3 regions of the Kitasatospora sp. NPDC057904 genome follow, and region 1 is predicted to be linked to each of the others. Evidence: riboswitches for the same ligand, from Rfam matches in the RefSeq annotation. Region 1 holds a riboswitch; each other region holds the start of a gene.
What was found. A riboswitch is a leader RNA that binds a small molecule or an ion and turns the genes downstream of it on or off. The one in region 1 is predicted to bind cobalamin.

Region 1 (7,816 bases):
TGGCAGTGGCAGCACCACTGCACCCGGCTCACCGGCGGCTCCCTCGCCACCCCGGACCTGGTGCGCCGCCTGATCGACCGCGAGCGGGCCGCGCTCCTCGGCGAGGGCGTCGAACCCGAACTGCTCGACCACGCGGTGCGGATCCTCGAAGAGACCGCCCTCGGCGACGAACTCCCCGCCTTCCTCACCACCGAGGCGTACGCCCGCCACCTCGTCCGCGTCCGCGCCGCGGCCTGACCCGCCCACCCGTACGGAGGCAGCCTTGAACGAGATCCGCCGTCACGAGACCAGTCATGACGAAGCCAGCCGTGGCGAAGCCGGCCGTCACAAGACCGGCCGTGACAAGACCAACCGTGACGCGATCCGCCGCGTCGCCGTCGTCGGCGCCGGCCAGATGGGCTCCGGCATCGCCGAGGTCTTCGCCCGCGCCGGCCTGGACACCATCGTCTGCGAGAGGGACCCGGCCGCACTCCGGGCCGCCCGCGGCCGCATCGACCGCTCCCTGCACCGCGCCGTCGACCGCGGCCGGATCAGCCCGACCGACCGCGAGGACACCTGGGCCCACCTGCTGTTCGCCGACAACCTCGAAGCGCTCGCCGACCGCCAGCTCGTCGTCGAGGCCGTCATCGAGGACGAACGCGTCAAAACGGACGTGCTCACCGCGCTCGACAAGGTCCTCGCCGACGACGACGCGGTCCTCGCCCCCAACACCTCGTCCATCCCGGTCACCCGCCTCGGCAACACCACCGGCCGCGCCTCGCACGTCCTCGGGCTGCACTTCTTCAACCCGGCCCCGGTGATGCCCCTCGTCGAGCTCGTCTCCTCCCTGCACACCTCCCCACCCGTCCTGGCCCGCGCCGAGGCCTTCGCGCGCGACGTCCTCGGCAAACACGTCGTCCACTCCCGCGACCGCGCCGGCTTCGTCGTCAACGCCCTGCTCGTGCCCTACCTGCTGTCCGCGATCCGGATGGCCGAAGCCGGCCACGCCACCCCCGAGGACATCGACGCCGGCATGGTCCACGGCTGCGCCCACCCGATGGGTCCGCTCCGACTCGCCGACCTCATCGGCCTCGACACCGTCGAGGCGATCGCTCGGTCGATGTACGACGAGTACAAGGAGCCGCTCTTCGCACCCCCGCCCCTGCTCTCCCGCATGGTCGAGGCGGGCCTGCTCGGCCGCAAGACCGGGCAGGGGTTCCACCCGCACCGCGGGGTGTGACCGAGCCGGCCCCGCCGGTGTCCAGGCCTCTGTCGCGGAGGGCCGGACACCGGCGGGGCCTTGTGCTGTCCCCGGGGAAGGGGGTCGGATCAGCCCGCCAGTTCCTCGCGCAGGTGGCGGGCGGCGGCGACGAGGCTGTCGAGGGAGGCGCGGGTCTCCGCCCAGCCGCGGGTCTTCAGGCCGCAGTCGGGGTTGACCCACAGGCGCTCGGCCGGGATCGCCGCGAGGCCCGCGCGCAGCAGCGCCACGGCCTCCTCGGTGCTCGGCACGCGCGGGGAGTGGATGTCCCACACCCCCGGACCGACCTCGCGCGGGTAGCCCGCCCCGGCCAGTTCCCCGGCCACCTCCATGTGCGAGCGCGTCGCCTCCAGGGAGATGACGTCCGCGTCGAGCTCGTCGATCGCCGTCATGATCGCACCGAACTCGGCGTAGCACATGTGCGTGTGGATCTGGGTGTCGGCGCGGACGCCGGAGGTGGCGACGCGGAAGGCCTCCGTCGCCCAGTCCAGGTAGGCCAGGCGGCCGGCGGCCCGCAGCGGGAGGGTCTCGCGCAGGGCCGGCTCGTCGACCTGGACGACGGCCGCGCCGGCGGCCTCCAGGTCGGTGACCTCGTCGCGCAGGGCGAGGGCGACCTGGCGGGCGGTCTCGGCGAGCGGCTGGTCGTCGCGCACGAAGGACCAGGCGAGCATGGTGACCGGGCCCGTCAGCATGCCCTTGACCGGGCGGTCCGTCAGGCCTTGCGCGTAGCGGAACCAGTCGACGGTCATCGGGTACGGGCGGGAGATGTCCCCGGCCAGGACCGGCGGGCGGACGTAGCGCGTGCCGTAGGACTGCACCCAGCCGTGCCGGGTGGCGAGGTAGCCAGTGAGCTGCTCGGCGAAGTACTGGACCATGTCGTTGCGCTCGGGCTCGCCGTGGACGAGGACGTCGAGGCCCGCCTTCTCCTGGTAGGCGATGACCTCGCGGACCTCCGCCTCCATGCGCTCCCGGTAGGCGGCGGCGTCGATCCGTCCCGCGTTCAGGTCGGCGCGCGCGAGGCGCAGTTCGGTGGTCTGCGGGAAGGAGCCGATGGTGGTGGTCGGCAGCAGGGGGAGGCCGAGGCGGGCGCGCTGGGCCTCGGCGCGCTGCGGGTAGGCCTGGGCGCGGCGGGTGTCGTCGAGGGTGACGGCGGCGGAGCGGGCGCGGACGGCCGGGTCCCGGGTGATCGGCGAGCCGGCCCGGGAGGCGAGGTCGGCGCGGTTGGCGGCGAGGTCGGCGGTGATCGCCCCGGTGCCCTCGCGCAGGCCGCGGGCCAGCAGCGCCGCCTCCGCGGCCTTCTGCTTGGCGAAGGCGAGCCAGCGCAGGATCTGCGGGTCGACGTCGCGTTCGGCGGAGGCGTCGATCGGCACGTGCAGGAGGGAGCAGGACGGCGCGACGTCGACCCGGTCGGCGAGCCCGAGCAGGGTGGCCAGGGTGGCGAGCGACTGCTCCAGGTCGTTGATCCAGATGTTGCGCCCGTCGACCACGCCGGCCACCAGCCGCTTGCCCGGCAGCCCGCCGGCGGCGGCGAGGTCGTCCAGGTTGGCGGCGGCAGGTCCTGTGAAGTCCAGCGCCAGACCCTCGACCGGGGCCTTGGCGAGGACCGGGAGCGCCTCGCCCAGGCGGTCGAAGTAGCTCGCGACCAGCAGCTTCGGACGGTCGGTCAGCGTGCCCAGCTCGCGGTAGGCGCGGGCGGCGGCGTTGAGCTCGGCGGGGGTGCGGTCCTGGACGAGCGCGGGCTCGTCCAGCTGCACCCACTCGGCGCCGGCGGCCTGCAGAGCGGCGAGCAGCTCCGCGTACACGGGCAGCAGCCGGTCGAGCAGGGTGATCGGCCGGAAGTCGTCGTCGACGCCGGGGGCGGGCTTGGCCAGCAGCAGGTAGGTGACCGGCCCGACCAGCACCGGGCGGGCGGCGTGACCGAGCGCGAGGGCCTCCCGCAGTTCGCCGACCGCCTTGGCCGGATCGGCGGCGAAGGCCGTGCCCGGCCCCAACTCGGGTACCAGGTAGTGGTAGTTGGTGTCGAACCACTTGGTCATCTCCAGCGGCGCGACGTCCTGGGTGCCGCGCGCCATGGCGAAGTACCCGTCCAGCGGGTCGGCATCGACGGCGTCCCGGTGGCGGGACGGGATGGCGCCGACCGCGACGGTGGTGTCCAGCACGTGGTCGTAGAGCGAGAAGTCCCCGGTCGGGATCTCCTCGATGCCGGAGTCGGCGAGCTGCTGCCAGTTCCCCCGGCGCAGGTCGGCGGCGGTGGCGAGCAGCGTCTCGGCGGTGACGGCGCCCTTCCAGTACCCCTCGATCGCCTTCTTGAGCTCCCGGCCCCGGCCCTGGCGGGGGTAGCCGTACGCGGTGGCGAGGGTCGCCGCGGCTGCGGACTTCATGGTCAAGGGACTCTCCTTCGCGAGTCTGTCTCTCAAGTACCCGGCGACGGGACGAGGACGCGAAGGGATGACGCACCGGGCGAACCGCTGCACGGGCAGCTCCGCCTGGTGTGGTCGCCGACCCGCCCTCGAGGTCACCGGATGGCCGCGCGCGAACGGTCGCACGCGGGCAGCGGGCAGGTCTTCGGACTCGTGGGCACGGCCGGCCCTTGAAGGGCGGTCACCTACTGGCCGTCGCTTCCCAGACCCGGCCCGGGCCCAGTGCGTATGACGGCGGTCGTTCCCACTCACCGCTGCGGGGCAGTCCCGGACTGGCCAGTTGAAAGGCGTCACCGGGTTCCCTCTTGCGACGCCCCGCCTGGCGGACGGGGCGAACCAGCTGCACGGCCAGCCTACGGCCTATCCGCGGTCGCTTCGTCGGGGATTCGGCCATTCGTCCGGATGCTGAGACGACGTCAGGAGACGACGTCGGGATTCGGCGCCACCGCGGACGTGCCGGTGGGGCCGCAGTCGGCTGCGGCCCCACCTGTCGTACCTGTCGTACCTGTCGTACCTGTGGTGCTCGGTCGGTCAGGAGGCGTTGAGGGCCGTGTCGTCGATCACGAAGCTGGTCTGGAGCGAGGCGTCCTCGGTGCCGGTGAACTTGATGGTGACGCTCTGCCCGGCGAAGGAGGAGAGGTCGTAGGTGTGCAGGGTGTAGCCGTTGGCCGCGTTGACGTTGGAGAAGGTGGCCAGGGTGGTGGAGTTGGCCTGGACGGTGAGCTTGTCGTAGGCCGTGGTGCCGGTCTCGGCGGTGTCGATGTGCAGCCAGAAGCCGAGCGACGCCTTGCAGCCGGCCGGGATCGTGACGGTCTGGCTCAGGGTGTCGGTGTGGCTGCTGCCGTAGCCGTCGAGCCACGCCTTCCAGGAGCCGGAGCGGGCGGCCTCGCTCGCGGAGTTGTCGATCACGCCGGCGGTCGCGGTCCAGGGCGAGGCGCTACCCGTCTCGAAGCCCGGGTTGCCGAGCAGTTGGCCCGCACCGGTGCAGCCGCCGCCCTGGGCTGACACGGCCCAGGTGAAGCTCGTCGAACCGGAGGCGTTGGTGGCGTCCTTCGCCGTCACCGTCACGTTGTACGTGCCCGCCGTCGACGCCGTGCCGCTGATCAGGCCGCTGGAGGCGTCGATGGACAGCCCGGTCGGCAGGCCGCTCGCGCTGTACGTCAGGCTCTGGCCGGAGGCGGAGTCCGTCGCGCGGATCTGCAGGGAGGCGGCGCTGCCCGTGGTGGTGCTCTGGTTGCCCGGGTTGGTGACCGTCACGGTGTTGCCCGTGCTGGTGCCGGCCCGGAAGGCGGTCGGGCCGTTCGGCGTGCCGAGGCCGGTCGGGCCGTCGTAGCCGGAGCCCGCGGTGCACAGGTAGGACGGGGAGCAGGTGCCGTTGGCGCCGCTGGTCACGTCGTTGAGCGCACTCGTGTGCTGGTACGGGTACTGGGACGGGTAGTCGCTCGCGCCCGGGGTGCCGGCGTCGGCGTAGACGGCGGCGATGATCGGCGACGAGGCGCTGGTGCCGCCGTAGACGGCCCAGCCGCTGCCGCCGTAGGTCTGGTAGACGGCGACGCCGGTGGCCGGGTCGGCGACCGCGGACACGTCGGCGACGGTCCGGTTGGAGCAGCCGCTGTCGCTCTGCCAGCTCGGCTTGGGGTCGTAGGCCGAGCAGCCGGAGCCGGCGCCGTTGCCGCCCGAGCTGGAGCCCCAGACGGTCTCGTGCCAGCCGCGCGCGCTGGAGTCGCGGGTCAGCGAGGTGCCGCCGACGGCGGTGACGTACTGGGAGGCCGCCGGGTACTCGGTGCCGTAGCCGGAGTCGCCCGAGGACACGGTGATGGCGACGCCGGGGTGGTTGAAGTACTGGCTGTCCGAGGAGGTGTCGGTGGAGTCCTCGGGGCCGCCGTAGCTGTTGGACACGAACTTCGCGCCCTGGGCGACGGCCTGGTTGACGGCGGCGCCGAGGTCGGCCATGTTCGCCGAGCTCGCCTCGACCAGCAGGATGTGGGCGTTCGGGGCGGCGGCGGAGACCATGTCGACGTCGAGGGAGATCTCGCCCGCCCAACCGGTGTCGCCGGCCGGGTAGTTGGTGCCGCCGTTCTGGTCGATCTTCTTGAAGCAGCCGTTGGCGGTGGTGCACGCAGGCAGCCCGTACTGCGCGCGGTAGGTCGCCAGGTCGGACTCGGCGTTGGGGTCGTCGTTGGCGTCGACGATGGCGACGGTCTGCCCGGCGCCGCCGTTGGTCGACAGGCCGTAGGCGCTCTGCAGGTCGGTCGGCCCGAGGCCGGACGGGTTCACGTCGGGCGAGACCGCGCTGAGGGAGAACGCGTGCGGCTGCACCACGTCGGTGCGCACCAGGGCGTCGCAGGACTTCTGGTGACGCTGGGCCGGCTGGGCGCAGGAGTGCCTGACGTTCGCGCCGGAGGTGGCGGCCGTGGCGCCGGCCGGCGCCGCGACGGCGAGGCCGGCGGCCACCACGGCACCGACGGCGAGCGTCGCGGTGGTGGCGCGGAGTCCGCCGTGCCGCAGGGCGGTGTGGATGAGCTTGTGCAACGGAGCCCTCCCGGATGGGGGTCGGCCCCGGGCGTGCGGACACGCCGATGTGAGGCGGCGGGGTCGCGTGCAGGCCCGGGATGAGGGGGAAACGCGCACGTGCAAACGGCTGCCCGGGAGTTCGGTACGGCCGTGGGGCGTCGGCCCGACGGGGTGACGGAGGCCGTTCCGAGCTGAGGATGTCCAGGACATGCCAGGGGATGAGTTGCGGGAGCCGTCATGGCTCCGGCGCCTGAAAGGTAGCGAAGCCCGGACCTGTGGACAAGGTCGGCGTCCATGCCATGACCGAGGCTTTGACCGCCATGACCTGGTCTTGACCAGGCGTCATGCCGCCACTGGCGGTCGCCCGCCAACGCGCCGGACCGGCCTGGGGTTTGCCACGCACACGGATCGCCCGAGGTCCGCGCGGGTTGCGGGAGCCGCGCCGGGCCCCCGCCGCACCGTCAGCGCACCGCCACCGGGCGCACCGGGTGCTTGCTCAGGATCGACACCCGGTTGAAGGCGTTGATGGCGATGGCCACCCAGATCACCGCGGAGATCTGCTCGTCCGTCAGCGCCTCGCGCGCTGCGGTGTAGGCCTCCTCCTGGAGCGCCGCGTCCGCCGGGGTGGTGGTCGCCTCGGCGAGGGCGAGTGCGGCGCGCTCCTGCGGGCTGAACAGCTGGGTGTCGCGCCAGGCCGGGAGGGTGCCCAGGCGCTGTGTGGTCTCGCCGACCTGCAGGGCCGCCGCGGTGTGCACGTTGAGGCAGTAGGCGCAGCCGTTGATCTGGGACACGCGCAGGTTGACCAGTTCCACCAGCCGCCGGTCCAGCCCGGCCCTCGCGGCGGCCTCGCCCGCCGCGTCGGCCGTGGCGCGCATGGCGCGGAAGGCCGCCGGGCTCTCCTTGTCGACGAACACCCGGCGGCGTGCGGGGGCGGCGGTCACGGTCGTAGTCACATCGCTCACGGGAACTCCCTGGACGTTTTCGCTGTCGGGCGGCACTGCGCCATGGCATGATAGTCGAAGATAGTTGAAAGTAGAACTTCTTAGGAAGCGAGCACACCGTGACCACCACCGGCACCAATCCTGCCGAGCCGCACGCCGGAACCGGGGAGACCCGCCCCCGGGTGGAGATCCTGCCCGCCCGGGACGTGCCGCTGGGCGGGCCGCGGGCGATGACGGTGCGCCGGACCCTGCCCCAGCGCGCCCGCACGCTCATCGGTGCCTGGTGCTTCGTCGACCACTACGGCCCCGACGACGTCTCCGACACCGGCGGGATGGACGTCGCCCCGCACCCCCACACCGGCCTCCAGACGGTCAGCTGGCTGTTCAGCGGCGAGATCGAGCACCGGGACAGCCTCGGCGTCCACGCCTACGTGCGCCCCGGCGAGCTCAACCTGATGACGGGCGGGCACGGCATCAGCCACTCCGAGGTCTCGACCGCCGCGACCACCGTCCTGCACGGCGTCCAGCTGTGGGTGGCGCTTCCGGAGCAACACCGCCACACCGCACGGGACTTCCACCACCACGCACCGCGGCCCGTCACCCTGGACGGCGGCGAGGTCCGCGTGTTCCTCGGCACCCTCGCCGGCGACGCCTCCCCCGTCCCCACCTTCACCCCGCTGCTCGGCGCCGAGCTCACGATCCAC
Region 2 (7,816 bases), on a different contig from region 1:
CGGCGAGGGGTGAATGGCCGACTCTCGCGGTGTCGCCGACGGATGGAGGCGGGAATGCGCGCACCGGGCACGCCCGCCGGGAGTGCTCCGGGTGGATGCGGATCGGCCAGGTCGGCGAGGGCGGGACCGGTGGCGGAAATCGACCGCGCCGACTTCCCGTTCCGGCGGAATCGGCTTCCGGTGCCCGGGTGGCGCGCGATGACGGGTGGGGGGAATTGCAAGAACGGAGGAAGCGGGGGCCGGACCGGGGAATGACCGGCCGGAATGCCCCGGATTAACGGCAGCCGGTCCGGATCAGAGGAGGGGGGTGAGCCAGCGCCGGAGGAGTTCCGAGTAGTGCGCGGGGTCGGAGTTCCAGAGGGCGGTGTGGTCCGCGCCCGGGAAGGTGCGGAGGCTGACGACGTCGGGACGGGCCGTGGCGAGGTGCCGGGCGGCGCGGAACGGCGCGATCGGGTCGTCCGGGCTGTGCAGGACGAGGGTCGGCACGCGCAGGTCGGCGCCCTCGGCGAGGCGCGCGAAGTCGGCCAGGTCGACCCCGGTGCGGCCCTCCGCGGCCAGCGCGCCGAGCTCGGCGACCGGCCTGGAGTAGCCGGCCCGGACCGCGTCGCGGCGGGCGGTGGCGGGCAGGTCGAGCACCGGCGAGTCCAGGACGATCCCGGCGATCGCCCCCGCCCAGGCCGAACGGGCCGCGGCGTGCAGGCACATCGTCGCGCCCACCGACCAGCCGTAGAGGATCACCCGGCCGGCGCCGCTGTCGAGGGCGAGCCGCACGGCCGACTCCACGTCGCGCCACTCGGTCTCGCCGAAGTGGCCGAGCCCGTCCGGCGAGGCGGGGGCGCCCTGGTCGCCGCGGTAGGTGACGGCGAGGGCGGGCAGCGCCAGGCGCTGGAGGACGGGCAGCACGGGGAGCGTCTGGGTGCGGTCGGCGCCGGGGCCGTGCACGAGGACCACCCAGGTGCCGCGCTTGCCGTCCAGGCGCCAGGCGGGCATCGCGCCCAGCTCGCCGGCGACGGCGGTCTCGGTGAACGGGAGGCCGAGGGAGGTCGTCGGGTCGCCGAGGTGCACGCGCGGGGTGAAGCGGACCTCGGTGCCGGGCGTCAGGGTGCCCCGGTCGGCGCGGACCAGGCGGCGGGTGACGCCCTGTTCGTCGCTGTGCAGGATGTCGTCGACGACGGCGTGGCCGTCGCCGTCCCACTCCAGCGCCCAGCGGCCGGGGTGGAGGGCCGCGGGCGTCCGGTTGAAGGTGATCCGGCCGGCGGCGAGGCTCTGCACCAGGACGGGGCCGGACTCCAGCACGGCGCTCTCCGGCCGCACGAGCCGCTCGGACGCCCGCCGGCCGACGACCAGCACGGCGACCCCGGTGCCGACGGCGGCTGCCGCCACGGCGGCTGCGGTTCCCCAACGCATATCGCTCCCCGCTCTGTGAGTCTGCTGGGGACAAGTTCACTGGCGGGTGGGGGCGGGGGCCAGTGGGATGGGCTGTACGGGGGACGGGGTGGGGGGGCGGCTCCTGCGGAGGGCGGGGAGGCGGGAGGCCGAGGCGGAGGCGGGGGCGGGGTGGGGACGGGGTGGGGTGGGAGCCGGGGACGGGGTGGGGGTGGGGTCAGACCGGGATCTCCGTGTGGAGGCGGCCGAGGAGTTCCCAGAAGCGCGGGGCCAGGGGCCGGTCGCGCGGGGGCAGGGTGGGCGTCGCGGCGCCCCAGTGCGGGGAGGACACCTGGTGCTCCTGGTGCAGGGCCGTCAGGACGGTCGCGAGGTCGTCCTCGTGGACCGGCACGAGCCGCGCGACCGCCCGCAGGTGGGGCTGCCAGCGGCCGTCCACGCACCTGCGCAGCCGCTGGTCGAGCTCGGCGCCGCGGCCGGTCACCTCGACGAGTTCGGTGAGCCGCAGTCCGAGCACCTGGGCGAGCGCGTGCGTCCGCTCCTCGTCGCCGTCCCACGTCCCGGTGAGTTCGGCCTCCTGGTAGACGCGCAGGGCGACGCCGATGCGACGGGCGGCGGTGTCCTGGCTCAGTTCGCGGGCCACGCGGTGGTCGCGCAGGCGGGCCGGGCGGGTGCCCATGAGCTGCGCGGGCGGGCACCACAGGGCGCGGGCGAGGGCGATGAACTCCTCCTCGGTGGGGCGCAGCTCGCCGCTCTCCCAGGCGATGACGTGCGTGGGCAGCAGCCGGACGCCGTGCGCGGCCATGCCGCCGGCGACCTGTTCGGGGGTCAGGCCGAGCCCGGCGCGGTGGGCGCGGGCCGCGGCGGGCGAGAACGGCACCGGGGGCAGGGCGGGCGGAGGCTGTCTTCGTCGCATGTGAACGAACGCTAGGGCCGGTACGAACGGGCCCCCAGCCGCCGAACGCACGAAGCGCCGGGGAGGGCGCGCGCGGACCGCTGGAGGATCGCACAGGATGTCATGCCCCTGCGGCGGCAGTACTCGGAGGTAGTGACGGGGGCGTTCGCGGGCGCGCGCCGGGCCTCCCGCGTGTGACCAACCCCTCCGTGACCTCGGTTGACTCCCGGTTCGGCCGCGTGATGGGATCCCAGGGCCAAACGGAGGCATGCAGAGGAAGCCGGTGCGAGTCCGGCGCGGTCCCGCCACTGTCACCGGGGAGCACGGCCGGAACGACGCCACGGCGGACCGTCAGTCTTCGCTGACGTGCTGCTGGAAGGCTCCGGGGGTGCGTTCGACCCGGAAGCCAGGAGACTCTCGCCCCCGGTACGTCGATCCAGGGCGCGGACCCTGAGTGAGGACTCGCACGCGATGCAGGCTGCCCCGACCCGCCGAGCCCTCCCCTGTCCCCCTCCGTCGTGCGCCCGCTGACCCGCGCCGCCGCCTTCGCGGTCGGCGCCGTCGCGGGCTACCTGGCGGACGCCCGCTACGCCGATCCGCGCCGCGGCCACCCGGTGGCCGTCTTCGGCGGTGCGGCGACCCGCCTGGAGCGCCGGATGTGGCGCGACGACCGGGCCACCGGGGCCGCGTACACGGCGCTCTGCGTGGGCGCCGTCGCGGCGGGCGCGGTGGCGCTGGAGCGGACGGCCGGCCGCCGGCCGCTGGGGCGGGCCGCGCTGGCCGCCGCCGCGACCTGGACGGTGCTCGGCGGCACCTCGCTGACCCGGGAGGCGCGCACGATCGGCCGGGCGCTGGCCGCGGGCGACCTGCCCGCCGCCCGGGAGCGGCTGCCGCACCTGTGCGGGCGCGACCCGAGCGCGCTGGACGGGCAGCAGATCGCCCGCGCCGTCGTGGAGTCGGTGGCCGAGAACACCGCGGACGCCGTCGTGAACGCGCTGGCCTGGGGCGCCCTCGCCGGCACGCCCGGTCTGCTGGCCTTCCGCGCCGTCAACACGCTGGACGCGATGGTGGGTCACCGCTCGCCGCGCCACGCCCGGTTCGGCTGGGCCTCGGCCCGGCTGGACGACGTGGCGGGCTGGCCTGGCGCCCGGCTGACGGCGCTGCTGACGGTGGCCGCCGCGCCGCAGCCGCGGACGGCCTGGCGGGTGTGGCGGCGGGACGGTTCGGCGCATCCGAGCCCGAACGCGGGGCAGGCCGAGTCGGCGTTCGCGGGCGCCGTGGGCGTGCGGCTGGGCGGCACGCTGCAGTACGGCGAGCGCGTCGAGCACCGGCCGGTGCTGGGCGCGGAGCTGCGGCCGGTGACGGTGGACGACATCGAGCGGGCCTGCGCGCTGTCGCGGCGGGTGGGCGCGCTGGCGCTGGGTACGACGGTCGCGGGGCACGTCCTGCTGCGATCGCTGCTGAGGAGGGGAAGGGCATGACCAACGCGCTGCTGGTCGCGGGGACGACCTCGGACGCGGGCAAGAGCGTCGTCACGGCGGGCATCTGCCGGTGGCTGGCCCGCCGGGGCGTCCGGGTGGCGCCGTTCAAGGCGCAGAACATGTCGCTGAACTCGTTCGTGACGGCCGACGGCGCCGAGATCGGCCGGGCCCAGGCGATGCAGGCCCAGGCCGCCCGGGTGGAGCCGGAGGCGGCGATGAACCCGGTGCTGCTCAAGCCCGGCGCGGACGGCCGCAGCCAGGTGGTGCTGCTCGGCAGGCCGGTCGCCGAGGTGGGCGCGCTGGACTACCGCGAGCGCAAGCCCGTCCTGCTGGAGCGCGCCCTGGAGTGCCTGGCGGACCTGCGCCGCCGGTACGACGTGGTGGTGTGCGAGGGCGCGGGCTCGCCCGCCGAGATCAACCTGCGCGACCGGGACATCGCCAACATGGGCCTGGCGACGGCCGCCCGGCTGCCTGTCGTGGTGGTCGGCGACATCGACCGGGGCGGCGTGTTCGCGGCGATGTACGGGACGCTGGCGCTGCTGTCCGAGGAGGACCAGCGGCACGTGGCCGGCTGGTTCGTCAACAAGTTCCGCGGGGACGCCCGGCTGCTGGCGCCCGGCCTGGAGATGCTGCACGGCCTGACCGGCCGTCCGGTGCTCGGCACGCTGCCGATGCTGCCGGGGCTGTGGCTGGACGCCGAGGACTCGCTGGACCTGTCGACGGTCGTGGACCGGGTCGACGGGCGCGGGCCGCTCGGGGCGGACGTGCTGCGGGTGGCCGTGGTGCGCTTCCCCCGGCTGTCGAACTTCACCGACCTGGACGCGCTGGCGCAGGAGCCCGGCGTGCTCGTCCGCTGGGCGACCCGGCCGGAGGAGCTCGCCGACGCCGACCTCGTCGTGCTGCCCGGCACCCGGGCCACCGTGGCCGACCTCGCCTGGCTGCGCGAGCGCGGGCTGGAGCCGGCGCTGCGGGCGCGGGCGGCGGCCGGGCTGCCGGTCCTCGGTGTGTGCGGCGGGTACCAGATGCTGGCGGGCTCGATCGTCGACGACGTCGAGTCCAAGGCCGGTGCCGTCGACGCGCTCGGCCTGCTGCCGACGCGCGTGCGGTTCGGCGTGGAGAAGGTGCTCGCCCGGCCGGTCGGCGAGGCCTACGGGCACCGCGTCGAGGGCTACGAGATCCACCACGGGGTGGTCGCCGTGGACGGCGGGGAGCCCTTCCTGGACGGATGCCGGGTGGGCTCGGTGTGGGGCACGACCTGGCACGGCGCGCTGGAGAACGACGGGTTCCGCCGGGAGTTCCTGCGCGAGGTGGCCGCGCTGGCGGGCCGCGCGTTCGTCCCGGCGCCGGACACCTCGTTCGCCGAGGCGCGCGAGGCCCGGCTGGACCGCCTGGGGGACCTGATCGAGGAGCACGCGGACACCGACGCGCTGTGGAAGCTGATCGAGGGCGGGGTGCCGGCGGCCGGAACGCTGCCGTTCCTGCCGCCCGGTGCGCCTGAGGAGGCTGGCAACGCATGAGTGACGTCCGCTACCCGTTCACCGCGGTCGTCGGGATGACCGACCTGCGGCTCGGACTGCTGCTGAACGCGGTCTCCCCGGCCGTGGGCGGCGTGCTGGTGCGCGGCGAGAAGGGCACCGCCAAGTCGACGATGGTCCGCGCGCTGGCCGGCCTGCTGCCGTCCATCGCCACCGTCGACGACTGCCGCTTCTCCTGCGACCCGGCCGCGCCCGACCCGCAGTGCCCGGACGGACCGCACGCCTCCTCCGGGAGCAGCGAACGGCCGTCCCAGCTGGTCGAGTTGCCGGTCGGCGTGGCCGAGGACCGGATCGTCGGCTCGCTCGACCTGGAGCGCGCGCTCGCCGAGGGCGTCAAGGCGTACGAGCCCGGACTGCTCGCCAAGGCGCACCGCGGGGTGCTCTACATCGACGAGGTGAACCTGCTCCAGGACCACGTCGTCGACCTGCTGCTGGACGCCGCCGCGATGGGCCGCTCCTACGTCGAGCGCGAGGGCGTCTCGGTGCGGCACGCGGCCCGGTTCCTACTGGTCGGCACGATGAACCCGGAGGAGGGCGAGCTGCGGCCGCAGCTGCTCGACCGCTTCGGCCTGACCGTGGAGATCGCCGCGACGCGCGACCCGGCCGAGCGCGCCGAGGTCGTCCGGCGGCGGCTCGCCTACGACGCGGACCCGGCCGGCTTCGCGGCGCGGTTCGCCGGCGAGGAGCGGGCGCTCGCCGAACGGATCACCGCCGCACGGGAGTTGCTGCCCAAGGTCGAGCTCACCGACGTGGCGCTCCGGCAGATCACCGCCGTGTGCGCCGCGTTCGAGGTGGACGGGCTGCGCGCCGACATCGTCATGGCGCGGACGGCCGTCGCGCTGGCCGCGTGGGACGGGCGCACGGAGGTGCTGGAGGAGGACGTCCGCAAGGCCGCCCAGCTCGCACTGCCGCACCGGCGCCGCCGCAACCCGTTCGACGCGCCCGGACTGGACGAGGAGCAGCTGGACCGGACGCTGGAGGAGCACGCGCAGCCCGAGGACTCCCCGGAGGACTCCCCCGGGACCGACGGTGACGGTGACGGCGACGACCCGGACGGCGACGGCCCCGGCCCCGGCGACGACGGCGGCCCCGGCCCGGACGGCGGCGGCGCGCCCGAGCCCGAGAGCGGTCCGCAGGCCCCGGAGGCCGCCGCCTCCGACGCCGCCGCCCCGGACCTCCCCGAGCAGCAGCCCGTCCCGGCCCAGCACCCCGCCCCCGCGCGGGAGTCGGCGCCGGTCGCGGCCGGCGACCCGTACCGCACCCGGCTGTTCGCCGTGCGCGGCACCGGCCACGGCGCGCAGGGCCGCCGCTCCCCCGCCGAGACCGACAGCGGGTACACCGTCCGCGCGCGACGCCCCCAGGGCGCCCTCAGCCGCCTGCACCTGACCGCCACCCTCCAGGCCGCCGCGCCGCACCAGGTGGCGCGCGGGCGCGCCGGCGCCGCGCTCGTGCTGCGCAAGGACGACTTCCGCGAGCAGGTGCGCAAGGGCCGCGAGTCCAACCTGGTGCTGTTCGTCGTCGACGCCTCCGGCTCGATGGCCGCCCGGCAGCGGATGACCGCCGTCAAGGGCGCCGTGCTGTCGCTGCTGATGGACGCTTACCAGCGGCGCGACAAGATCGGCATGATCACCTTCCGCGGCGCGGGCGCCGAGCTGGCGCTCCCGCCCACCTCGTCCGTCGAGGTCGGCGCGGCCCGGCTGGAGTCGCTGCCCACCGGCGGCCGGACCCCGCTGGCCGCCGGCCTGCTGCGCGCCCACGAGGTGCTGCGGATCGAGCGGCTGCGCGACCCGGCCCGCCGCCCGCTGGTCGTCGTCGTCACCGACGGACGGGCCACCGGCGGCCGCGACGCGCTCGCGCAGTCCCGGCGCGCCGCCGGGCTGTTCGCCGCCCAGGGCGTCGCGAGCGTCGTCCTGGACTGCGAGTCCGGCCCCGTCCGGCTCGGCCTCGCCCGCACCCTCGCCGGACACCTCGGCGGCACTGCCGTCACCCTGGACGAACTGCGCGCCGAGGGCGTCGCCTCGCTCGTCCGCGACAGTCGCGACAACCGTGCAACCACCATGCGAAAGGCGGCCTGAGCAGCATGCCCAAGGGTGTTCCCGAGAGCGTTCCCGACGACGGCCTGACGACCCGCCAGCGCCGCACGCAGCCGATCACCGCCGTGCACACCGGCCCCGGCAAGGGCAAGTCCACGGCCGCGTTCGGCATGGCGCTGCGGGCCTGGAACCAGGGCTGGTCCGTCGGGGTGTTCCAGTTCGTGAAGTCCGCCAAGTGGAAGGTCGGCGAGGAGAACGCGCTGCGCGTCCTCGGTGCCTCCGGCGAGGGCGGCACCGTCGACTGGCACAAGATGGGCTCCGGCTGGTCGTGGATCCAGCGCTCCAGCGAGATGGAGATGGACAGCGAGGCGGCCGCCAAGGAGGGCTGGGAGCAGGTCAAGCGCGACCTCGCGGCCGAGACCTACCGCTTCTACGTGCTCGACGAGTTCACCTACCCGATGCACTGGGGCTGGGTCGACCCGGAGGAGG
Region 3 (7,816 bases), on a different contig from region 1:
CTCACGGGGATGCCGGTCCGCTGAGCCGGCCGGGCCGCCGACCTGCGGGATCGCGGGGATGTCGGGGGCGGCTGCGATGATGGACGGGTCGAGTTGATCCGTCCCAGGGGAGCCGAGCCCGTGCCGGAAGGCCACATCATCCACCGCCTCGCGGCCGAGAACACCACGGCCTTCGGCGGCCGTCCCGTCCGGGTGTCCAGCCCGCAGGGCCGCTTCGCCGACGACGCCAAGCTGATCGACGGGCAGGTCCTGGTCGGGGCGGAGGCCGTCGGCAAGCACCTCTTCCTCGGCTTCGAGGAGGGCGCGTGGGTCCACGTGCACCTCGGCCTCTACGGCGGCTTCGCCTTCGGCGCCGGGCCCGCCCCGGAGCCGGTCGGGCTGATCCGGCTGCGCCTGGAGAACGACGACGCCCACGCCGACCTGCGCGGCCCCAACACCTGCGCGCTGGTCACCGGCGCGGAGAAGGCCGCCGTCGCCGCGCGCCTCGGCCCGGACCCGCTGCGCGCCGACGCCGACCCGGACGCCGCCTGGCGCCGGATATCGGCCAGCCGGACGACGGTCGCGGCCCTGCTGATGGACCAGAAGGTGCTGGCCGGGGTGGGCAACGTCTACCGCGCCGAGGTGCTCTTCCGGCACGGCATCGCCCCGCACCGGGCCGGCCGGGACCTCACCCGGGCCGAGTGGGACGCGATCTGGGCGGACCTCGTCGGGCTGATGCGCGAGGGCGTCGGCGCGGGCCGCATCGACACCGTCCGGCCCGAGCACACCCCCGAGGCGATGGGCCGGCCGCCGCGCGTGGACGACCACGGCGGCGAGGTCTACGTCTACCGCCGCGCCGCGATGCCCTGCCTGGTCTGCGGCACGGACGTGCGGACGGAGTCGCACGCGGCGCGCAACCTGTTCTGGTGCCCGACCTGCCAGGCGGCCTGAGCCGGATTCAGGTGGCGGGGGCCGGCACGCCGTAGGCTGGGCCCGGGCCGGCGGAGGGAGCGGACGGGTGGACGGCTTCGAGGTGTCCAACAGGGTTTCGGGCACGGTGCACGGGAACGTGATCCAGGGCGGAAACGTCACGGTCCACCTGGAGCCGCAGCGCCGGATCCCGCATCAGGTGCGACCGCCCCGCCGGACCTTCGTCAACCGCGAGCGCGAACTCGCCGCTCTCACGGGTGCGCTGGGCCGGGCCGGGCGGGACGGGCCGGCGATCGTCGTCTTCACCGGTCTGGCCGGCGTCGGCAAGACGGAGCTGGTGGCGAAGTTCGCCACCGAACAGGCGGCGCAGTTCCCGGGCGGTGTCCTGTACGCCGACCTCAAGGCCTACCGGCACGGGGCCGCGGTGGACCTCGCCGGGGTGCTGGAGGGTTTCCTGCGGGCCCTCGGGGTCCGTGTGCCGGACGTGGAGGCGGAGCGGTTCGGGGAGTTCCGGACGGCCACCGCCGGGCAGCGCTGTCTGGTCTTCCTCGACAACGTCGAGCACGCCGCCGAGGTCCGTGCTCTGCTGCCGACGAGCGGGCTGCTGGTGGCGGCGGGCCGGCAACGCCTGGACGCGCTGCGGATGGACGGCGCCGAGGTGCTGCGGCTGGAGCGGCTGGACGAGACGGCGGCCGCCGCCCTGGTGCGCGGCTGGCTGAGCGCCGGGCGCGGCACCGACGGTGAGGTCGCGGCCCTCGTGGAGCGGTGCGCGGGGCTGCCGCTCGCCCTCAACGCGGTCGGGAGCCAGCTGCTGGGCCGGAGCCGCCTCTCGGTGGGCCAGGTGGTGGCCGAACTAGCGGACTGGGAGGGCAAGTTGGCCATTCTGAACAACGACGAGGGGAACCTCCGCCGGACCTACGACCCGGTCTACGAGCGGCTCTCGGCGCCCGCCCGGGCGCTCTACCACCTGATCGGCGTGCATCCCGGCCCCTTCGTGTCGGCCGAACTGGCCGGGGCGACGGGCGTCGAGGACGCGGACGAGGCCCTGGACGAGCTGTGCGGCGCGCACCTGCTGGACGTCGTGGTCGACGACGGCCCGGAGGAGCGCTTCCAGGCGCACGACGTCGTCCGGACGCACGCCCACGCCCGTGCGCGCGAACTGCCCGGCCGGGCCGAGCTCCTGGCCGGGATCGTCGCCTACTTCAGGGGCCGGGCGTCGGTGGCGGACCGGGCGATGGGGTCGCGGCTGCGGGTGCAGGAGCCGAGCGGCGACGACCTGCCGGGCTTCGGCTCGTACGCGGCGGCCCTGGAGTGGTTCCAGGCCGAACGGGCCGACCTGCGCGCGGTGGTGGAGGCGGCGGCCGGGCAGGGGTGGCACGGCGAGGTGTGGCGGCTCTGCGAGTCGCTGTGGCCGCTGTACCACGGCCGCAAGCACTACGAGGACCTGATCGCCACCCACCGGCTCGGCGTCGAGTCGGCGCAGTGGGACAACCAGCCCGACGCCGTCGTCCGGATGCGCAACCAGCTCGCCCGCGCCTACTACGAGCGGCGGGAGTTCCCGCTCGCGGCCGAGCAGTTGGCGCTCGGCGCGGAGCAGGTGCCGCTGGTGACCGACCGGCGGCTCGCGGGCGTGCTGTACGAGACGGACGGGCTGCTGTGCCTGGCCGACGGGCGGACGGCGCGGGCGGTGGAGCGGTTCACGCTGGCCCTGGAGGAGAACCGGGGCGACGACCACGGCGAGATCGTGCAGAGCTACAACGTCGCGCAGGCGCTGATCGCGGACGGCCGGGCGGAGGAGGCGCTGGCCGTCCTCGACGAGGCCCGCGCGAGGGCCGTCGACACCGAGGACACCGACATGCTGATGAAGCTCCCGCTGGTGCGCGCCCGGGCCCACCGCGCGCTGGGGCGGCTGGACCTCGCGGTCGCGGACGCCGCCGAGTGCGCGCGGCGGGCGGCCGGGCTGAGCCAGTACGCGAAGGAGGCGCAGGCGCACACGCTGCTCGTCGAGCTCGCGGAGGAGCAGGGGGACGCGGCGCTCGCGGCGCGTAGCCGGGAGCGGCTGCAGGAACTGCAGGCACGCTAGTGCCGTGGCACTAGGACGTCCTCTTACGGCCCGGTGGTGAACGCGACCCGGGTGCGGTGTTCGCCGGTGCGGATGGTGAGTCCGTGCTCGGGGAGGCCGGCCGGGTCGCCGCCGGCGGTGAGCCAGTGCGCCACGGCGGAGCCGAGGAGCAGCGGGTCGAGGCGGGGTTCGGCGCTGCCCCAGGTCCGTTCGGCGCGGGCTTCCAGCAGCAGGCCGGTGCGCAGCCGGACGAGGTGGCGGGCCGGGCCGAGGGCGGCCACCGCGACGGCGAGGCCGGGGAGCGCGGCGGCGGTGTCGGCGAGCCAGCGTCCGGCGGGGACTTCGGCGCGCGTCTCGGTCCGGGCGAGGACCTCGGCGGTGTAGCGCAGGGCGTCGCCCGGGTGTTCGTCGGTGAGGGCGTGGAAGCCGCGCGGGCTGTGGTCGCCGGGGTCGAAGGGGTAGCGCCGCAGGCTGACCTCGGTGCCCTCGCTCGCGGCCTCGACGTCGTAGGCCGTCGGGCCTTCGGGGGTGCCGGGGCGGGGGACCGGCTTGGGGTAGGGCGGCAGGAGCGGTTCGTCGTCCGGTTCGTCCAGTCCGTCCAGGAAGGAGTAGAGCAGTGGGCGCAGCACCTCGGCGGAGCGGCCGCGGCGGGCGAGGGAGCGGTCGGTGATCGGGCGCAGGGCGGCCGGGTCCTGCTTCTGCAGGGCCTGTTCGAGCTGAGCGGCGAGGTCGCCGTCCGGGTCGAGTGCCGGGGCGGCCTGGCCGAAGGCGTGGCTGGGGGAGTGCGGGTCGAGTTCGGCGGCGCCGGTGGCGACGAGCAGGGTGGGGCGTTCCAGGGCGGCGCCGTAGACGGACACCGAGCCATGGTCGCCGATCAGGCAGTCGGCGGCGACGAGGGCGGCCTGCCAGCCCTGGTGGGGCGGGACGAGGCGCAGGCCCATCCGCCGGGCGTCGTCGAGCAGGGCCTCGGGGTCGTGCCGGTTCCAGATGTTGGGGTGGAGGACGACGGCGACCGCGTACTCGTCGGCGGGGAGCCGGCGGACGAGGCGCCGGGGCAGGTCGGGGCGGCGGCCGAATAACGAGTGCTCGCTCCAGGTGGAGTTGACGACGACGAGCCGCCGGCCGTCGACGGCGCCGAGGGCGGCCCGGTAGGAGTCGCGCAGGCGCAGGCTGCGGAGCATGCGGTCGAAGCACGGGTCGCCGACGACCTGGGCGACGTCCAGTGCCTCGGGGCAGGAGACCCGCAGCCGGTCGAGCTGTTCCGGGTGGGAGAGGCCGAGGACGTCGACGAAGACCCGGCCGTGGTGGGTGAGTTCGTTGCGGGAGAGGCCGGCTGCGCTGACGGTGTCGCCGGTGGACTCGGTCACCAGGCGGTTGTAGCCGGCGCCGTGCGGGAGGACGACGAGCCGGGCGTCGAGGCGGTGCATCGAGGAGTGGACGGCGCAGGCGACGGCCAGGTCGAAGCGGTGCCGGACGGCGTCCTCCCAGTCCAGCAGGGTGATGCCGGGCAGGCCGCGCAGGTAGTCGTCGAGGCCGTCGGCGAAGGCGGAGCCGGGGTTGACGGTGGCGTAGCGCTCGATGCCGTCGCGGTTCAGGAGGGTGAGGACGTCGAGGACCCGGGTGGCGGAGGTGAGGGTGCGGGCGACCGCCAGCACGCGCGCCCTGACCGGCCGGGTGTTCCAGCGGTCGGCGGGCCAGGCGTGGGGGTGGGTCGGCACGCCATGATCGTACTCATCGGGTCGGCTCCCCGCGGTGATTCAGGCCCGGGAGGTCAGCCCGCCGCGGCGGCGGGCTCCTCGTGGTCGGCCGCGGCGCACTCGTCGAGGAGGGGGCGCATGCTCTCGTCGACGAGCCGGTAGCGCACGACGCGTCCGTCCTTGTCCCCGGTGACCACGCCGGCCGTCCGCAGCAGCCGCAGGGCCTGTGAGACGGCCGGGTCGCGCATGCCGGTGGCGACGGCGAGGTCGGTGACGGCGAGCGGTCCGGCGCGGTGCAGGGCGAGCAGGATCGCGAGCCGCCCGGGGTCGGCGAGCAGGGAGAACCGCTCGGACCACGAGCGGACGTGCGCGGCGTCGCCGATCGCGGCGATGGCCTCACAGACCCGGTGTCCGTCGATGGTGCGGTGGCCCGCGCGGTCGGCCGGTACGAGATGCATGCGGACATTCTGGCAGCTCACGACCTGTGATCCTGGACACCTGCGTAGGTGCGCAGCCTTGCAAGGGTCGGCCCGGGACCCCTACGGTGTTCCCCGCCGTGGTGCTCGGGAAGACCGGTGACGGACCCTCAGGGGTCCCAGTCCGGAGCGGCCCTCGCCACTGTGATCGGGGGAGTCCGCCCGTACCCAGACGCCACTGGGCGCTTCGCGCGCCTGGGAAGGCGGGTACGGGAGCCCCGTCAGCCAGGAGACCGGCCACGGCATCTCACGAACGTCTTTCCACGAGGTGCTGGAGCGTGATCCGAAGATGACCCTGCCCGAAACCGCCGCCCCCGAGGCCGCGCCCGCCGTGCTGCCCACCTTCCGGTGGAGGAGAGAGGACACCGTCCGCACCGCCGGGCTGATGGGGGTGATCCTGGCCATGCACGTCGTGGCGTTCGGGACCCTCGTCTTCCTGGTGGCGCCGCACAACTACGCCGTCGGCACCCAGGTCTTCGGGGTGGGCCTCGGCATCACGGCGTACACGCTCGGCATGCGGCACGCGTTCGACGCCGACCACATCGCGGTGATCGACAACACCACCCGCAAGCTGATGGCCGACGGCAAGCGGCCGGTCTCGGTGGGCTTCTGGTTCGCCCTCGGGCACTCGTCGATGGTGGTCGTCATGGCCGCCCTGGTCGCGGGCGGCGCGCAGCTGGCGAACACGCTGATGGACGACGAGTCGACGACCCACCAGTGGCTCGGCATGGTCGGCACGACGGCCTCAGGCGCGTTCCTCTACCTGATCGGCGCGCTCAACCTGGCGGCGCTGCTCGGCATCCTGAAGGTGTTCCGGGCGATGCGCGCGGGGCAGTACGACGAGGCCGAGCTGGAGCAGCACCTGAACTCGCGCGGCTTCATGGCCCGGGTGCTGAACCGGGCGACCCGCTCGATCACCCGGCCCGGCCAGATGTTCCCGGTGGGCATGGTGCTCGGCCTCGGCTTCGACACCGCGACCGAGGTGACCCTGATGGTGATGGCCGGTTCGGGCGCGGCCGCCGGGCTGCCCTGGTACGCGATCGTCTGCCTGCCGCTGCTGTTCGCGGCGGGGATGAGCCTGTTCGACACGCTGGACGGGACGTTCATGAACTTCGCGTACCAGTGGGCGTTCTCCAACCCGGTGCGCAAGGTGTACTACAACCTGACGATCACCGGTCTGTCGATCGCGGTGGCGTTCATCATCGGCACGATCGAGCTGGTCGGCGTGCTGCACGAGAAGCTGGACCTGACCGATCCGGTCACCGGCTGGATCGCGGACATCTCGCTCGACAACGTCGGCTACGCGATCGCCGGGCTGTTCGTCGTCGTCTGGGCCGCGGCGATCGCGTACTGGAAGCTGGCCGGGGTCGAGAAGCGCTGGGGCGCCGAACGCTCCTGAGCACGGCTGCCGCACGCCTGCCGCACGCCTGCCGCACGCCTGCCGCACGCCTGCCGCGACGGCGCCTCCCCACGGTGGGGAGGCGCCGTCGCGCGCGTTCCGGGCCGGCTGCGCCGGGTCAGCTGTGCCGGTCGCCGTAGCGCTGGCGGAAGCGCTCGACGCGGCCCGCGGTGTCGAGCACGCGGGACTGGCCGGTGTAGAAGGGGTGGCTCGCCGAGGAGATCTCGACGTCGATGACGGGATAGGTGTTGCCGTCCTCCCACTCGACCGTGCGGTCGCTGGTGACCGTCGAGCGGGTGAGGAAGGAGAGGCCGCCGACCTTGTCGCGGAAGACGACGGGCCGGTAGGCGGGGTGGATTCCGGGCTTCATGGGGGTGCCTCCTCGGCGGGGGATCAGCGCTCTTCGTTCGACGTTCTTCGTTTCGACGTTCTTCGTTCCGGCGCTCTTCGGTCAGCGCTCTTCGCGGAAGTCGACGTGCTCGCGCGCGACCGGGTCGTACTTGCGCAGCACCATCCGGTCCGGGTCGTTCCGGCGGTTCTTGCGGGTCACGTACGTGTAGCCGGTGCCGGCGGTGGAGCGGAGCTTGATGACGGGGCGCAGTTCGCTGCGGGCCATGAGGTCCTCCGGAGGGGTCGGGTGGTGCGGCGGTTCGGGGCCGGGTTGGAACCGTACACCGAAATGGATGTCATTTTCATCTGGGGTAACGTGACCTCCGTCCCGCCCATTCCCGGACCGTTTTGGGAGCCCCCATGTCCGCCCACTGCCAGCTCACCGGCCGCCGGCCGGGCTTCGGCAACGCGATCTCGCACTCGCACCGCCGCACCCCGCGGCGCTTCGACCCCAACATCCAGCGCAAGCGCTACTGGCTGCCGGGCGAGGGCCGGTACGTCCGGCTCACGCTCAGCGCCAAGGGGATCCGCACGATCGACGCGATCGGGGTCGAGGCCGCCGTCGCCCGGATCCGGGCCCGGGGGGAGAAGGTCTGATGGCGAAGCAGAGCAAGATCGCCAAGAACGAACGGCGGCGCGAGACCGTCGCCCGCTACGCGGGGCGCCGCGCCGAGCTCAAGAGGACCATCGCCCACCCCGGCACCGCCCCCGCCGAGCGCGCCGCCGCCCAGGCCGAACTCGCCCGCCAGCCGCGCGACGCCAGCGCCACCCGGATCCGCAACCGCGACGCCGTCGACGGCCGCCCGCGCGGTTACGTCGGCGCCTTCGGCCTCTCCCGGATCAATCTGCGCACTCTCGCCCACGCGGGCCACCTGCCCGGCGT

Region 2: linked by a shared signal. The riboswitch ahead of ACFVSN_RS25700 (cobalamin biosynthesis protein) and the one ahead of metE (5-methyltetrahydropteroyltriglutamate--homocysteine S-methyltransferase) in region 1 are both predicted to bind cobalamin.
Region 3: linked by a shared signal. The riboswitch ahead of ACFVSN_RS20005 (HoxN/HupN/NixA family nickel/cobalt transporter) and the one ahead of metE (5-methyltetrahydropteroyltriglutamate--homocysteine S-methyltransferase) in region 1 are both predicted to bind cobalamin.

What each region holds. Positions count from the first base shown of each region.
Region 1 is NZ_JBHVOL010000001.1:178,047-185,862, forward strand. Features, by position in the region: gene aceB (malate synthase A) at 1-237, shown strand, start outside; gene ACFVSN_RS00840 (3-hydroxybutyryl-CoA dehydrogenase) at 362-1,219, shown strand; gene metE (5-methyltetrahydropteroyltriglutamate--homocysteine S-methyltransferase) at 1,309-3,624, opposite strand; cobalamin riboswitch at 3,776-4,013, opposite strand; gene ACFVSN_RS00850 (putative Ig domain-containing protein) at 4,189-6,189, opposite strand; gene ACFVSN_RS00855 (carboxymuconolactone decarboxylase family protein) at 6,633-7,046, opposite strand; gene ACFVSN_RS00860 (pirin family protein) at 7,232-7,816, shown strand, end outside.
Region 2 is NZ_JBHVOL010000010.1:256,582-264,397, reverse strand. Features, by position in the region: gene ACFVSN_RS25710 (alpha/beta hydrolase family protein) at 295-1,383, opposite strand; gene ACFVSN_RS25705 (helix-turn-helix domain-containing protein) at 1,604-2,299, opposite strand; cobalamin riboswitch at 2,551-2,695, shown strand; gene ACFVSN_RS25700 (cobalamin biosynthesis protein) at 2,797-3,759, shown strand; gene ACFVSN_RS25695 (cobyric acid synthase) at 3,756-5,276, shown strand; gene ACFVSN_RS25690 (putative cobaltochelatase) at 5,273-7,369, shown strand; gene cobO (cob(I)yrinic acid a,c-diamide adenosyltransferase) at 7,375-7,816, shown strand, end outside.
Region 3 is NZ_JBHVOL010000007.1:229,677-237,492, reverse strand. Features, by position in the region: gene ACFVSN_RS20030 (AAA family ATPase) at 1-24, shown strand, start outside; gene ACFVSN_RS20025 (Fpg/Nei family DNA glycosylase) at 121-930, shown strand; gene ACFVSN_RS20020 (AAA family ATPase) at 998-2,992, shown strand; gene ACFVSN_RS20015 (hypothetical protein) at 3,016-4,689, opposite strand; gene ACFVSN_RS20010 (ArsR/SmtB family transcription factor) at 4,743-5,126, opposite strand; cobalamin riboswitch at 5,209-5,401, shown strand; gene ACFVSN_RS20005 (HoxN/HupN/NixA family nickel/cobalt transporter) at 5,434-6,543, shown strand; gene ACFVSN_RS20000 (type B 50S ribosomal protein L31) at 6,662-6,913, opposite strand; gene rpmG (50S ribosomal protein L33) at 6,995-7,159, opposite strand; gene rpmB (50S ribosomal protein L28) at 7,294-7,530, shown strand; gene rpsN (30S ribosomal protein S14) at 7,530-7,816, shown strand, end outside.